DNA from 4 places in the Rhizobium sp. LEGMi-198b genome. Region 1 is predicted to be linked to each of the others. Evidence: predicted binding sites of a transcription regulator. Region 1 holds the regulator's gene; each other region holds the start of a gene.
What was found. The regulator LexA, encoded in region 1, represses DNA repair genes until DNA is damaged. The targets are predictions, from matches to a motif close to TGTTCNNNNTGTGTTCNG.
Positions count from the first base shown of each region.

Region 2: ACXHXG_RS17050 (ImuA family protein) is a predicted target of LexA. The motif match lies at 2,327-2,344, and genes of this name have one in related genera.
Region 3: ACXHXG_RS04350 (ATP-dependent helicase) is a predicted target of LexA. The motif match lies at 1,621-1,638, and genes of this name have one in related genera.
Region 4: ACXHXG_RS08730 (ribonuclease T2 family protein) is a predicted target of LexA. The motif match lies at 1,131-1,148, and genes of this name have one in related genera.

Region 1 covers NZ_JBSYVH010000009.1:59,648-63,111, reverse strand. Annotated here, with positions in the region: gene ACXHXG_RS27935 (mechanosensitive ion channel family protein) at 1-648, shown strand, start outside; gene ACXHXG_RS27930 (DUF2721 domain-containing protein) at 754-1,245, shown strand; gene lexA (transcriptional repressor LexA) at 1,639-2,361, shown strand; gene ACXHXG_RS27920 (ComEC/Rec2 family competence protein) at 2,342-3,464, opposite strand, start outside.
Region 2 covers NZ_JBSYVH010000004.1:112,898-116,361, reverse strand. Annotated here, with positions in the region: gene ACXHXG_RS17055 (Y-family DNA polymerase) at 1-1,295, opposite strand, end outside; gene ACXHXG_RS17050 (ImuA family protein) at 1,336-2,304, opposite strand; gene ACXHXG_RS17045 (metallopeptidase family protein) at 2,468-2,905, shown strand; gene ACXHXG_RS17040 (DUF1737 domain-containing protein) at 2,925-3,131, opposite strand; gene ACXHXG_RS17035 (HpcH/HpaI aldolase/citrate lyase family protein) at 3,159-3,464, opposite strand, start outside.
Region 3 covers NZ_JBSYVH010000001.1:890,100-893,563, forward strand. Annotated here, with positions in the region: gene secD (protein translocase subunit SecD) at 1-516, shown strand, start outside; gene ACXHXG_RS04345 (SMP-30/gluconolactonase/LRE family protein) at 578-1,447, opposite strand; gene ACXHXG_RS04350 (ATP-dependent helicase) at 1,717-3,464, shown strand, end outside.
Region 4 covers NZ_JBSYVH010000002.1:421,274-424,737, reverse strand. Annotated here, with positions in the region: gene ACXHXG_RS08735 (alpha/beta hydrolase) at 61-993, opposite strand; gene ACXHXG_RS08730 (ribonuclease T2 family protein) at 1,164-1,913, shown strand; gene ettA (energy-dependent translational throttle protein EttA) at 2,038-3,464, shown strand, end outside.

The DNA of each region.
Region 1 (3,464 bases):
TTGATTGCGGGGGCCGGCATATTCGGCGTGGCGATCGGCTTCGGCTCGCAAACGCTCGTCAAGGATATCGTCAGCGGCATTTTCTACCTGATGGACGATGCCTTCCGCGTCGGCGAATACGTTCAAAGCGGCAGCTACAAGGGAACCGTGGAATCTTTCAGCCTGCGTTCCGTCAGGCTTCGACATCATCATGGTCCGGTGTTCACAGTTCCCTTCGGCGAACTCGGCGCCGTTCAGAACATGAGCCGCGACTGGGCGATCGATAAATTCCTGCTACGGGTTCCGTTCAATACCGACGTCGCCAAGGCGAAAAGGATCGTCAAGCAAATCGGAGAGCAGTTGAAAGAAGATCCGGAAATCGGACCGCAGATTCTTGAGACCCTGAAAATGAAGGGGGTGGAGCAAATTGGCGACTTCGGTATCGAACTGAGCTTTGCTTTTACCGCCCTCCCCGGTCGGCAAACCTACATACGGCGCCAGGCCTATACCATGATCCGCGACGCCTTCATGGAAAACGGCATCGACTTCGCTCAGCCGACAGTGCAGGTGGGTGGCGAGGAAAAATCCGATGCCGCGATCGCAGCCATGACACTGCAGAGAAAGAAGATCGCTGAGCAAATGACGCAATCGGCAGCGCCGCCGACCTGACCGTTCGCGCGAGATCAGTCACCAGCCTCATCTCCGCGCCCTCTTTGGCAAGGCGACAACCCTGGAGCCGATACCGGATGACGTTGGACAGAAAGGAGATCCAATGTGCTGAATGACCATCTGACGTCTATTGCCGCGCACGTTATTCAAATAGCGCTGACACCGGTCTTTCTGCTGGCGGGCACCGCCGGGTGCCTCAATGTCTTCTCGGCCAGGCTCGCCCGCGTCTCCGACCGGGTCAACAGCCTTTTCGAACGGGTGACCTCTGAGGACCCGGATGAAACGCGGTTGCTGCAGCTCTATTATCTGCGACGGCGAACATTGGCGCTGGAGATCGCAGTTCTGCTCGGCACGGCATCGGGCGTGTTCACATGCCTTGCGACGCTCGGCCTCATGGGCGGTGCAATTCGACAGCAATTTCGCGAGCAATTGCTGCTCTGGCTCTTTGGCCTTGCCGTCTTCGCACTCATGGGCGCCTTTGTGGCCTTTCTCGTCGAGATGATTCTGGCCGGGCGCAGCATGCTAAGGCAGATCGCCAACGACCGTACCTTGCTCGAGCACCGGCACGGGAGTTCGAGGAAAAGTTCAACCTATTGATATCCCATCGAATATTACTACGGATGGCACCAATCCCGGCCCCTCAGAAATCCGGATTCCCAGTCAGATCCATAGCTTGCTCTCCATGGTTCGGAGAGTGTCGTCCTCCAAAGAGCTTATAGAACGAAGAACATGGCTTTTCGCCGCCTTGGAGATAATCCGTTTTGGGATCGTCCGAAATTTTGCTTCGCCCGATTCCGCATATATTTCTGCTATTTAGTTTGAAGGTGCCGGGAAAAAAGTCATCTGCCCGGGACCTGTTATGTTCCCATTTATTTGATGCACCTACAAAATGTTCACCGAAATTTAAGGGCTTGCGGAACACATATGGAACATATAGTGTCCGTTCTGGATTTGTTTCACGACACCTTCTCAGTCCCGAGGTTCAAAACGATGTTGACGCGCAAGCAGCAGGAACTGCTTCTCTTCATTCACGAACGAATGAAGGAGTCCGGTGTTCCGCCATCTTTCGACGAGATGAAGGATGCGCTGGACCTTGCGTCCAAATCCGGTATTCACCGTCTCATCACGGCTTTGGAAGAGCGCGGCTTCATCCGTCGCCTGCCGAACCGAGCCCGAGCGCTGGAGGTCATCAAGCTGCCTGAGGCCTATAGCCCGAGCCTGCAGCCTCGCCGCGGCTTTTCGCCAAGCGTCATCGAGGGTAGCCTTGGCAAGCCGCAACTTGTGCCGCCGCCCGCACCCGCCAAGCCGGTGAGTGAGGACAACAACAGTTCGGTTTCGGTACCCGTCATGGGCCGCATTGCCGCCGGCGTTCCGATCTCGGCTATCCAGAACAATACTCACGACATCACCGTTCCCGCCGACATGCTCGGCTCCGGCGAGCATTATGCGCTGGAGGTCAAGGGTGACTCGATGATCGATGCCGGCATCTTTGACGGCGATACCGTCATCATCCGCAACGCCACGACCGCCAATCCCGGCGACATCGTCGTCGCTCTCGTCGATGATGAAGAGGCGACATTGAAGCGCTTCCGCCGCAAGGGAGCCTCGATCGCGCTTGAAGCGGCAAACCCTGCTTACGAAACCCGCATCTTTGGGCCGGATCGAGTGAAGGTACAAGGCAAGCTCGTCGGTCTCATTCGCCGCTATCACTGACCGGTGACGCCGGCTTGAGCGGCGCGCCAAAAGTGTCTGTTCGCCAGTCGTAGGAGCGATGCAGGCTCCATGGCCGCGAAAGGTTTTCAAACGCCGCCGTTGCGACCGGTTTATTGGTGCTGAGGTTCATTTCAATAGATCCCGTGCGGCGCAGTGTTGCGCCCGTAAAAAGCATCGCGCCAGAGCGGCAGCGATCAAGACGCAGCCGTACGGAGGTGATGACGATATTGGCCGTGTCGCAGGCCGGAGCGAGATAGGCGGCATCTTCAATGGTGACAAGCATGTCGCCATTATCCAGCATTGCCACGCACCATGCACCTTTTTGGCAGGCGAAACCGCCCGGCCCGGCCGCGTCTAATGCCGCATCCATCGCCTTTCGAACGGTGCTCTGTTCTTCGGAATTCAGGCGACGATGCTTGTCTGATTTGCTGATTTTGGGGAGCTGACTATCCGGCGGAAGCATCGTTGGCGGTTGCTGCTCGGTGATCGCCAATGCTCTTTGCCACTGCTCGAAGATGAAATCCGGCGGTTTTTCGCGGTTTGTCGTCAGCGCACCGTTGCGCAACAAGGCGACCAGCGTGCCGTCCTCGGAGATCATGAGATCAGGCTTGAGGACACCGGGGCCGAGCGCCACGACTGCAACCGAACCGATGATCAAGAGCGCACCTGCATGTCGCAGCCATGTTCTCAGCAAGGTCATCAACAAGAAGCCGGCTATGACCGTCGGGAACAGCCAGACCGGCAGCCGACCGAAGGGAATATTGCCGCCCCAGGCGGCAACCGTTTTGGCAATGACGATGACGACATCAAGTCCCCAGCCGGTTATCTGCCAGAAAGGGGCATCAACGCCAAATGGCATCAGTAGCGTCGCCGCCATGCCAAACGGCATGACGACAAAGGAGACGACCGGCATAGCCGCCAGATTGGCGATGAGACCATATGTCGCCAATCGGTGAAAATGCTCTATCGAGAAGATTGCCGTCGATGCGCCGCCTATAAAAGAGGTCGACAATATGCTTCCGAAGAAACGGGAAACGAAGAGCAGCGGACGCATGACCCGGAACCGGGAGAGAACGCTCTCCCGATGCGGCCTCCTCGCCCAG
Region 2 (3,464 bases), on a different contig from region 1:
TCGTCGACCCACCACTCCGCCGCAAGCCGCTCCGGTCCTTCGGCCCGCAGGACTTTATGCGTGATCCGCCGCCAACGGAATTGCCGGGGCGGACCGTCAGGCACTTCGGTGGCAAAGGTTTCGATCGGCTCGGGCATGCGAAATAGCCGGAGCGGGCGTTCCCCGCGGAAGAAGCCATGACCGGCATGCTCGCTTCCTGTCCGTCTGTGGGCCGCAAGGATTTCTACGGCAGGTATCGATCGAACGGCCCGTTCGGGAATATGGCTTTCCTGCAGCTCGAAGCCCTGCAGGCAGTCCGGCCCCAGCCGTGCCGCGACCCGGTCGGCGAAGGCGGCGAGCGAGCCATCCTGCCGGCCCTCTTCGATGAAATCGTCTTGCGCCGCGTCGAAAGACGCATGTTCCAGGACATTGAGGCGGACGATTTCGAAGCCATATCCCACATCGAGATCGTCATGAATGGCAGTGAAGCGCTCCGTGAACAGGTTGGCGATCCGGCTCGGCTCCCGCAGCGGTTGCGACGCCCCGGCGGCGATGCGGAACACCATGCCGTCGACCCGGAACAGTAAAAGCTCGAACGAACGGCCGCCGACACCGCGGGCCTCCAGCCCCGGTTTCAGGGTTTCGGCAAGCTGTTGGGCAAGCTGCAGGATATCGGCCTCCGCCTGTACCGGTTCGGCAAGCCGCCGCTCGGCTGATAACTGCGCGACCGGCCGGCGCGGCGAGATCGGCTCCTCGTTCAGGCCGACGGCCTGATCGAGCCGCAACAGGAGTTGCGCGCCGAAACGCCGGGTCAGCGGCGCCCGCGGCGCAGCCAGGAGGTCGCCCACCTGCTTCAACCCCAGCTTCTGCAATGCGGCGACTGTTTCCTCGCCAAGCCTGAGCGAGGCGACCGGCAGTGGCGCCAGCGCCTCTTCCATGGCTTCCGGAGGAACGACACGGCTCTCGTCGAAGCGGGCCACCGCCCAGGACAGACCCGGCGCAGAGGAGATGGCGCCACGGACATCGAGACCAAGCCGGGAAATCCGGATCAGAATATCCTCGAGCAGCGCTTCTTCGCCGCCGAAGAGATGGGCACAGCCGGTAATATCGAGGAAAAGCCCGTCCTTGCCGTCGATCGCCACCAGCGGCGTATAGCGATCGCACCAATCGGCGATCGCCTCCAGCAATTTGCGGTCCGCGGACGGATTCTCTTCGACGACGTCAAGGGCGGGACAGATCGCCTTCGCCTCGGCGACGCCCTGTGCAAGCTTGAGGCCGATCGTCTCGGCCCTTTCATTGAGCGCGGTGAGCCGCATGGCATTGTTCAGCTTGCCGGCACAGGCGAGTGGTGGCGCCTCAAGCCGACCGGTCGAACGCCAGGACAGACCCCATCGCTTGCGGGCGATCCGGTCGGTCGGCAGATGCGGAAAGGTCAGCGCCAGAATGCGCTGCGTATTCGCCGGGAAAGGCAGGGCGCTGAGTGTCGAGGACAGGGGCAAACTGGCGGTCATGGGCATTCCACTCCAGGGTTATGGGAAAGGGCGCCGGGTTGCGGCTCTTTTCCAGGGTGAGACGAAAGGCCGGATGACCGATGCTGCCGCCAAGCAGCGATCCGTCCGGCAGGGGCCGCGCCAGGGCCGGCGCGGGTTCGACGGCGAGACGGAAGAGAGCACTGCTCGCCTCCTCCTCGCCCGCTTGACGCAACAGAAACAAGGGCCGCCCCGCTGCCTTGGCCCGAAGCGCAAGCCGCCGGCTCTCCGTCAGCCCGAAACGGGCCGGATTGCCGCGTACCTCCAGAATGACGACCGCAAAGGCCGCACTGACGAGAGCCGCCTCCGCCAGCCATAGCGCCTCTTCCAGCTTGCGCGGCGATGCCTGCAGAAAACCGGCCGGCTCCAATCCGAAATCCCGAAGCCCGATCGCATAGGGCAGGCCGGCCTCCATCGCCGCGACCGTATCGCCGATCCACAGAACCGGCGATACGGCCGCAGTTTTGCCGGCGGCTTGCCCCCCAGGCCGCGCAGCGAGAGCTCTAAGCCGTGCAGCGAGAGCAAGCGTGAAACCGCTGGCCGCTCCGGCATCCCGCAAGGCCAGTGAGCGGATCTCCGTCAGCGCATCGAGCGGCACGCCGCCCTGCATCGCCTCGTCGAGATCGGCAACCCCTATCGCAAGCGGCTGGACGGCATCGGCTGAACCAACCTCCGGCTCTGCTGCCCGTGCCTCATGCGCCACGGCAGCCAGCGCCGGTATCGGCCTGCCTTCCAGTCGGGCAATGGTTTCACGCAGGGCAAAAAGCGTCTCCCGCGCCACGGCGGCCTCGGCCATGACGTTAGCTCCAGATCAATTATGTTCCTGTTATGTTCTTATGGATTCCAGAGGTCGGAAGAAGAGTCAACACCATTTTATGAGAAAATATTCCTCTGCCTCAATCCACTCTCGAAAAACCGAAACAAAGGCTCTATATGACCAGCTAAGGAAGGAAGCATTCATGGCCCGCATTGACCAGAGCGAGGATTGGCGGGACCGCCATGCCCCCTCGATCAGCACATTCGAATCCCTGGCCACGGAGGCTTACAGCCACCTGCCGGACGAATTCCGTTCGCTCACCGGCAATCTCATCATCCTCATCGAAGATTTCCCCGACGACGACGTGTTCGAGGACATGGCGCTGGAAACGCCCTTCGACCTGCTCGGCCTGTTCGAAGGCCGCGGCATATCGGAGCGTTTCACCGCCCAAACCGGGGAAATGCCGAACAAGATCCGCCTCTATCGCCGGCCGATCATCGATTACTGGGCGGAAAACGAGGAAACCCTCGGCGACATCATCACCCACGTCCTGATCCACGAAATCGGCCACCATTTCGGCCTGAGCGACGAGGACATGGAGCGCATCGAGGCGAGCGCCGAAGAAGCGACGGACCGGTGAGGAACCGATCCTGCTATGCTTACTGCTCGGAAAGCTTCATTTCCGGATCGTAATCCTTGCCTTCGACGTCCTTGACGACCGCTTGGCCGCATTGCATCAGGCCGGTCGCTGCATTGAAGGCATAGGTCGGCGAGCCCGACAGTTCCCAGCCTTTGTTCAGCGCCGCGGTCACCTTATGGCAGAAGGAAGCGTCGTCAGGGCCGGTGAGGAAGCGGTAGAGTTTCATCAAGTCGTCTTTCATACGTATCAGCCCTCATCCTGAGCCTGTCGAAGGACGATGGCGTTCTGCAATCAGGCGAGCTTTATGGACCAGTCTTTCCGCCTGGACAAGATGCAGCCGCTCGACCATGCGTCCGCCGAGGTTTACGACATTGAGGCCGGCCGCCGCCGGATCGGCGAAAGCGGCAATGATGGCTTCCGCCTCCGCAATGGCAGCTTCATCGGGGCCGAAATGCCGGTTGGCGGCTTCGATCTGGTTCGGATGGATCAACATCTTACCGGCAAAACCCATGGCGCGACCCTCGGCGCATTCGGCGTCCACTGCCTGCATATCCTTGAA
Region 3 (3,464 bases), on a different contig from region 1:
TGGCCGTTCGCGGTCGGAGCCATCGTCACGCTGGTACTCGACGTCACCAAGGCGATCGGCTTCTTCGCGATCACCGGCCTCGATTTCAACCTGACGGCTATCGCCGCGATCCTGACGCTCGTCGGATATTCGGTGAACGACAAGGTCGTGGTCTATGACCGTATGCGTGAAAACATGCGTCTCTATAAGTCGATGCCGCTGCGCGACATCATCGACAAGTCGATCAACGAGACCCTGGCGCGAAGCCTCTATACCAACGCCACCGCCTTCCTGGCGCTGGTGCCGATGGCGATCTGGGGCGGCAGCGCCGTCTCCAGCTTCGCGATCCCGATGGTGTTCGGCATACTCGTCGCTGGCGCCTCGTCGGTCTTCATCGCCGCTCCGATCCTGCTGTTCCTCGGCGATTGGCGCCGCCGCCATGCCAAGGCGGTCGCCAACGACGCCGAGTCGGACGACAAGTCCGGCAAGGACAACAAGTCCGGCAAGGACAACAAGCAGATTCCTGCTGCCGAATAAGCGCGAACGGATATGAACGAGGGCATGCCCAGCTTCCGGGCATGCCCATTCTGCCTCCGGATCAGATGGACGGCATATGCAGCGGCAGCCCTGGGCGCGGCGCCACTATTCTCTCCAAAACACCGTTTTCCTGCTCTGTGATGAGCGCATATTTACCATCGAGGGTGAAAGCGATGTTGCCCGGCCGCGTGCCATTGGTGCGGATACGGCCGGCGATCTTTCCGGCGGGATCGACCATGCAAATCTCGCCTTGCCCATAAATCGTGCAATAGAGCGTGCCGTTGCGATCAAAGGCCATGCCTGCCGGTCCACATAGCGCCTTCACAGCAGGCGCCGGCATCACCTGCGCAAATAGTTCCTGCCGCCCGCCGACGATCTGGCGATAGATTTTCCCGGTCAATGTCTCGCTATAATAGAGCAATCCGTCCGGCCCGAAGGCTATGCCGTTGGCATAGAGCAGACCGGTCGCCAGCACGCGCTGCACCCGGCCTTCCGCCGGATCGATCTGATAGACACGGCCGTTATAGGGCGCCTGGAAGAAACCGGGATTGATATCGGCGCCTTCGAGCAGATCGGAGATACGGACGCCTGAATCGGTCATGTAGAGCAGGCCGTCAGGGCCAAAGGCCAGATCGTTCGGGTAGAGAAACGCGCCGTCATTGCCGCCTTCTATCACCTGCAAGGTGCGGCCTTCCGGAGACAGCCGGACAAGGGAGTTTTCCGGGCCGCCCGCCACCCAGAAACAATTGTCGCCATCGACGGCGAGCCCGGTCGGCCGGCCGCCGGTACGGCAGATTTCACGGCGGATGCCGCCCACAATCATCGTCAGGCAACGACGACTGTCGTCAGTCTCCACAAGCGCGATGCGACCATCGGTCAGGGCAACAGGCCCCTCCGGCAGACGCAATCCGGTGGCCATCGTCTCGTTCATATTCGGGAACCCTACCCAGCGCACCGAAACCCCAAAAATCGTGTGTCACAGATGGTAAATAAGTACCCCAAAAGCTTTTTCGAGCCGGGTATTCGTTAAATCTGAACCAAATTCATGACGGGAGGGTCACATCTTTGTGCAGATCCGCCCGATCTTGACAGTTTTAGCCAATTCAGAACATTCATCGAACATTCGGATATTATTGCGAACATGATTCGTCGCCGATTCCGTGTTCGTGCGCCCGCCGTCCGAAGCCTTCAGGAGAGCCCATGACCACCGCCTATCTGGAAAAGCTGAACCCGGAGCAGCGGCAGGCGGTGGAGCACGGCACGACGGTCGAAGGCAGCCATATTGCCGGGCCGCTGCTGGTGATCGCAGGCGCGGGCTCCGGCAAGACGAATACGCTGGCCCACCGCGTCGCGCATCTCATCGTCAAAGGCGCCGATCCCCGCCGCATCCTGCTGATGACCTTCTCCCGCCGTGCGGCGGCCGAAATGGGCCGCCGCGTCGAACGCATCTGCCGGGAAGTGCTTGGCGCCAATGCCGGCATCATGGCCGATGCGCTTGCCTGGACCGGCACATTCCACGGCATCGGCGCGCGGCTCCTGCGCGATTACGCCGAACAGATCGGCCTCGACCCGGCCTTCACGATCCATGACCGCGAAGACAGCGCCGACCTGATGAACCTCATTCGCCACGAACTCGGCTTCTCCAAGCTGGAAAACCGCTTTCCGACCAAGGCAACCTGCCTCGCGATCTATTCCCGCGCCGTCAATTCGGAAGCGCCGCTCGAAGAGGTGCTGCGCGATTTCTTCCCCTGGTGCGCCGCCTGGGACAAGCAATTGCGCGACCTCTTCGCTGCCTATGTCGAGGCCAAGCAGGCGCAAAACGTGCTCGATTACGACGATCTGCTGCTCTACTGGGCGCATATGCTGCACGAGCCGCTGATCGCCGAGGATATAGGCGGCCGCTTCGACCATGTGCTGGTCGACGAATATCAGGATACCAACCGGCTGCAGTCATCGATCCTGCTGGCGCTGAAACCTGACGGCCACGGGCTGACCGTTGTCGGCGACGATGCGCAGTCGATCTATTCCTTTCGCGCCGCGACCGTGCGCAACATTCTCGACTTTCCGACCTCTTTTACGCCCGCCGCCAATATCGTCACGCTCGACCGCAACTACCGCTCGACGCAACCCATTCTCGCCGCCGCCAATGCGGTGATCGATCTTGCCTCCGAGCGTTTTACGAAGAATCTGCGCACAGAACGCCAAAGTGCTGAGCGTCCGCGGCTAGTCACGGTGCGCGACGAAAGCGATCAGGCGCGTTATATCGCCGATCAGGTGCTGGAAAATCGGGAGAGCGGCGCCAAGCTCAAGCAGCAGGCCGTGCTCTTCCGTACCTCAAGCCATAGCGGACCGCTGGAAGTCGAGCTCACCCGCCGCAATATTCCCTTCGTCAAATTCGGCGGGCTGAAGTTTCTCGACAGCGCCCATGTGAAGGACATGCTCGCTGCCCTCCGCTTTGCCCAGAACCCACGCGACCGTGTCGCCGGCTTCCGGCTGATGCAGCTTTTGCCGGGCATCGGCCCTTCGACTGCCCAGCGCGTGCTCGATCATATCGGCGAACAGGCCAGTCCAATGGCGGCCCTGGCCGATTTTCCGGCGCCGCCGCGCTCGGGAGAAGACTGGACGGCCTTCGTTGCGACCATGCAGGAGTTGAAGGCCGGCAAGGCGGGATGGCCGGCGGAAATCGGCCTCGTACGGCAATGGTACGAACCGCATCTGGAGCGGGCGCACGAGGACGCAGCGACGCGCCAGGCGGACCTGATCCAGCTCGAACAGATCGCCAGCGGCTATGGCTCGCGCGAGCGCTTCCTCACCGAACTGACGCTCGATCCGCCCGATGCCACCAGCGACCAGGCCGGCACGCCGCTGCTTGACGAGGATTATCTCATCCTCTCGACCATCCATTCCGCCAAGGGTCAGGAATGGACGAAGGTGTTTGTCCTCAATGC
Region 4 (3,464 bases), on a different contig from region 1:
GGTTGATGCAAACGGGGCAGGGAACCGCCGGTGGCATTTATTCAAACATTCCTTTGGGAATCAGTCCTTTGCCGTCACTTGCTGACACCAGTCGGCAAAATCCGAAATGGTTGCGGCCGCACCGATCTCGTTCAGAGTCTCATGCCGCATGTCCTGATAGATGGTCATGGTGGTATGCGAGAAGCCGGCCTTTTTCAAATGATCTGACAGCCAGGAAATTGCTTTTCCATTGTTCGTCGCCGGGTCATGCCTGCCGCCGATAAGATGGATCGGCATGTCGCGCCGAAGCCGATCGAGGTGATCCCTTTGTGGTGCACGGAAGGTCAGTTCGAAAATATCCAGCCACAGCGACACCGAGGCATTGAAGCCGCAGAGCGGGTCGGCAATGTACTTATCCACCTCTTCGGGAATACGGGATAGCCAATCGAATTCGGTGCGGCGGTTGGCGATCGATTGGCCCCAGGCGCCGAAGGTCAGCTTCGGCAACAGGCCGCTCGGCACATCGGACCCCTTCAGCATGCGTTCCGCCTTCAGGATGACCTGCGCTGCGCGCCCGGCGAGACCAGGGTTGAAATTTGAGTTCCAAACGGTGACGGCGTCGAACTTGTCGGGATGCGTCACGGCCACGTTGAGGCTGATCAGCCCGCCCATGGAGTGGCCGAAGAGAATGATCGGCAGGCCGGGATGGGCGGTTGCGGCAAGCTCTCGGATCGCCAGCACATCGGCAATGACCGCATCGACACCGTTGCGCCTTGCGAAGCGGCCGAGTGGCGCATCGACAGCTTTTGTCTCGCCGTGGCCGCGATGATCGTGAGCATAGACATGAAAGCCGCGTGCTGCCATCGCTGCGGCGAAGCGTTCATAGCGACGGGAATGTTCGGCAAGACCGTGGCTGACGAGAAGCACGCCACGCGCGGCGCCCTCTGCCGGCGCATGATGATAGGCGAGCGTCGCGCCCGTCGGACTATGCAAATGCCTCGTTTCGGCAAACATCATGCGTGTTTCCTCCCCATGTGGGACGAAAGGTCATCGCCGGCGGGATTGCAATGGACGGCGAGGGAAGCTCACAGAAATAAATCTTCGTGGTTTTTGCGATTCAGGGTTGCGTGCGGCAAATCAAACTGCTTATTTGTTCTCATATTGTTCTATTTTGGAGGTATGAAATGAAGCCTTGGCTTCAAAGGTTTGCAGTTGCGGTTCTGACTGCGGTGGTGATGGCGACGAGTGCCGTGGCTGAGGAGAATAGCCATGGACGGACGCGCTTTATTCTGGCGGCGAGTTGGGAACCCGCGTTCTGCGCGACGAACCAAAAGAAGGCGGAATGCCGAAATCAATCAGCGAATAATTTTGACGCCAAGAACTTTTCACTACACGGCCTCTGGCCGATGCGGCAGGAATATTGCGACGTTTCCGATGATCTGAAGCAGTCCGATCGCGGCCGGGACTGGAAAGACCTGCCGGCTGTTCAACTCTCGGCGGAAACCAAGGCCGCGCTGGACAAAGTCATGCCCGGCACGCAATCCGGTCTGGAGCGGCATGAGTGGATCAAACACGGCAGTTGCACCAAGCTCAGCGCCGATGATTATTTCGGGACTGCGGTGGGGTTGATCAATGAACTCAATGCGTCCGCTGTGCGCGATCTTTTCGCGCAGAATATCGGCAAGACGCTCGATGCCGAAACCATCAAGGCTGCTTTCGACAAAAGTTTTGGCGAGGGCGCCAGTGGCCGCGTGAAGATGAGCTGCCGCCAAGTCGGCAAGGTGCGGGTGATCTCGGAACTGACGATCGGCTTGTCGGAAGACGCTATTCAGCCGTCGGAAGGAAACGAGCCGCGACTTGAGCAATTGATCCAGGGCGCTGGCAGCACATCGTTCGGCTGCGATCAGGGCGTGGTGGACGCAGCGGGTTTCTGACACCCAGCAGGCGGCTCGGCGCGATAAATGCCCTCGGACAAGGTTTCTCCGTTGCCCGAGGGCGGGGTTTCGCCTACATAGCGGCACAATTCGCAATGTATCCGCCCGTGGAGTAACCCAAGCTATGGCACGTCAGTTCATCTATCATATGGCCGGTCTAAATAAGGCCTATGGCGCCAAGAAGATCCTCGAAAATATTCATCTCTCTTTTTATCCCGACGCCAAGATCGGTATTCTCGGCCCGAATGGTGCCGGTAAGTCGACCGTGCTGCGCATCATGGCCGGCCTCGACAAGGAATATACCGGCGAAGCCTGGTTGGCCGAAGGCGCCACTATCGGCTACCTGGCGCAGGAGCCTCAGCTCGATCCCAACAAGACGGTGTTCGAAAACGTCATGGAAGGCGTTGCCAAGAAAACCGAAATCCTCAATCGCTACAACGAATTGATGATGAACTATTCCGACGAGACGGCGGACGAGGGCGCCAAACTCCAGGATATCATCGACAGCCAGAATCTCTGGGATCTGGAAAGCCAGGTCGAGATGGCGATGGAAGCATTGTGCTGCCCGCCGCGCGATGCCGAAGTCACCAGCCTTTCCGGCGGTGAGCGCCGCCGTATCGCGCTTTGCCGCTTGCTTCTCTCGCAGCCGGACCTGCTGCTGCTCGACGAACCGACCAACCATCTCGACGCCGAGACCATCGCCTGGCTGGAAAAGCACCTGCGCGACTATCCGGGTGCCGTGATGATGATCACCCACGACCGCTACTTCCTCGACAATGTTACCGGCTGGATTCTCGAACTCGACCGCGGCCGTGGCATTCCCTACGAAGGCAACTATTCCGCCTATCTGCAGGCCAAGGCCAAGCGCATGCTGCAGGAAGCCCGCGAAGAAGCTGGCCGTCAGAAGGCAATCAGCCGCGAACAGGAATGGATCGCCTCCAGCCCCAAGGCCCGTCAAGCCAAGTCCAAGGCGCGTATCAACGCTTACGAACAGCTAGTCGATGCTGCCGAAAATCAGCGCCCCGGTGATGCGCAGATCATCATTCCGGTCAGCGAGCGTCTCGGCCAGGTGGTGATCGAGATGGAGGGCATCACCAAGGGCTTCGAAGGTCGCACGCTGGTCAACGATCTGTCGATCAAGCTGCCGCCGGGCGGCATCGTCGGCATCATCGGCCCGAACGGCGCCGGCAAGACGACCCTGTTCAAGATGATTACCGGGCAGGAAAAGCCGGATTCCGGCTCGATCCGCATCGGCGAGACAGTGCATCTCAGCTATGTCGACCAGAGCCGCGACGCGCTTGACGGCAATAAGACCGTATGGGAGGAAATCTCCGGCGGCGCCGAAATCATCAAGCTCGGCAAGTTCGACATGAACTCGCGCGCCTATTGCGGTGCCTTCAACTTCAAGGGCGGCGACCAGCAGCAGAAGGTCGGTAATCTCTCCGGCGGTCAGCGCAACCGCGTTCACCTAGCCAAGATGCTGAAGGCTGGCGGCAACGTGCTTCTGCTCGACGAACCGACCAACGACCTCGATACGGAAACGCTGGGGGC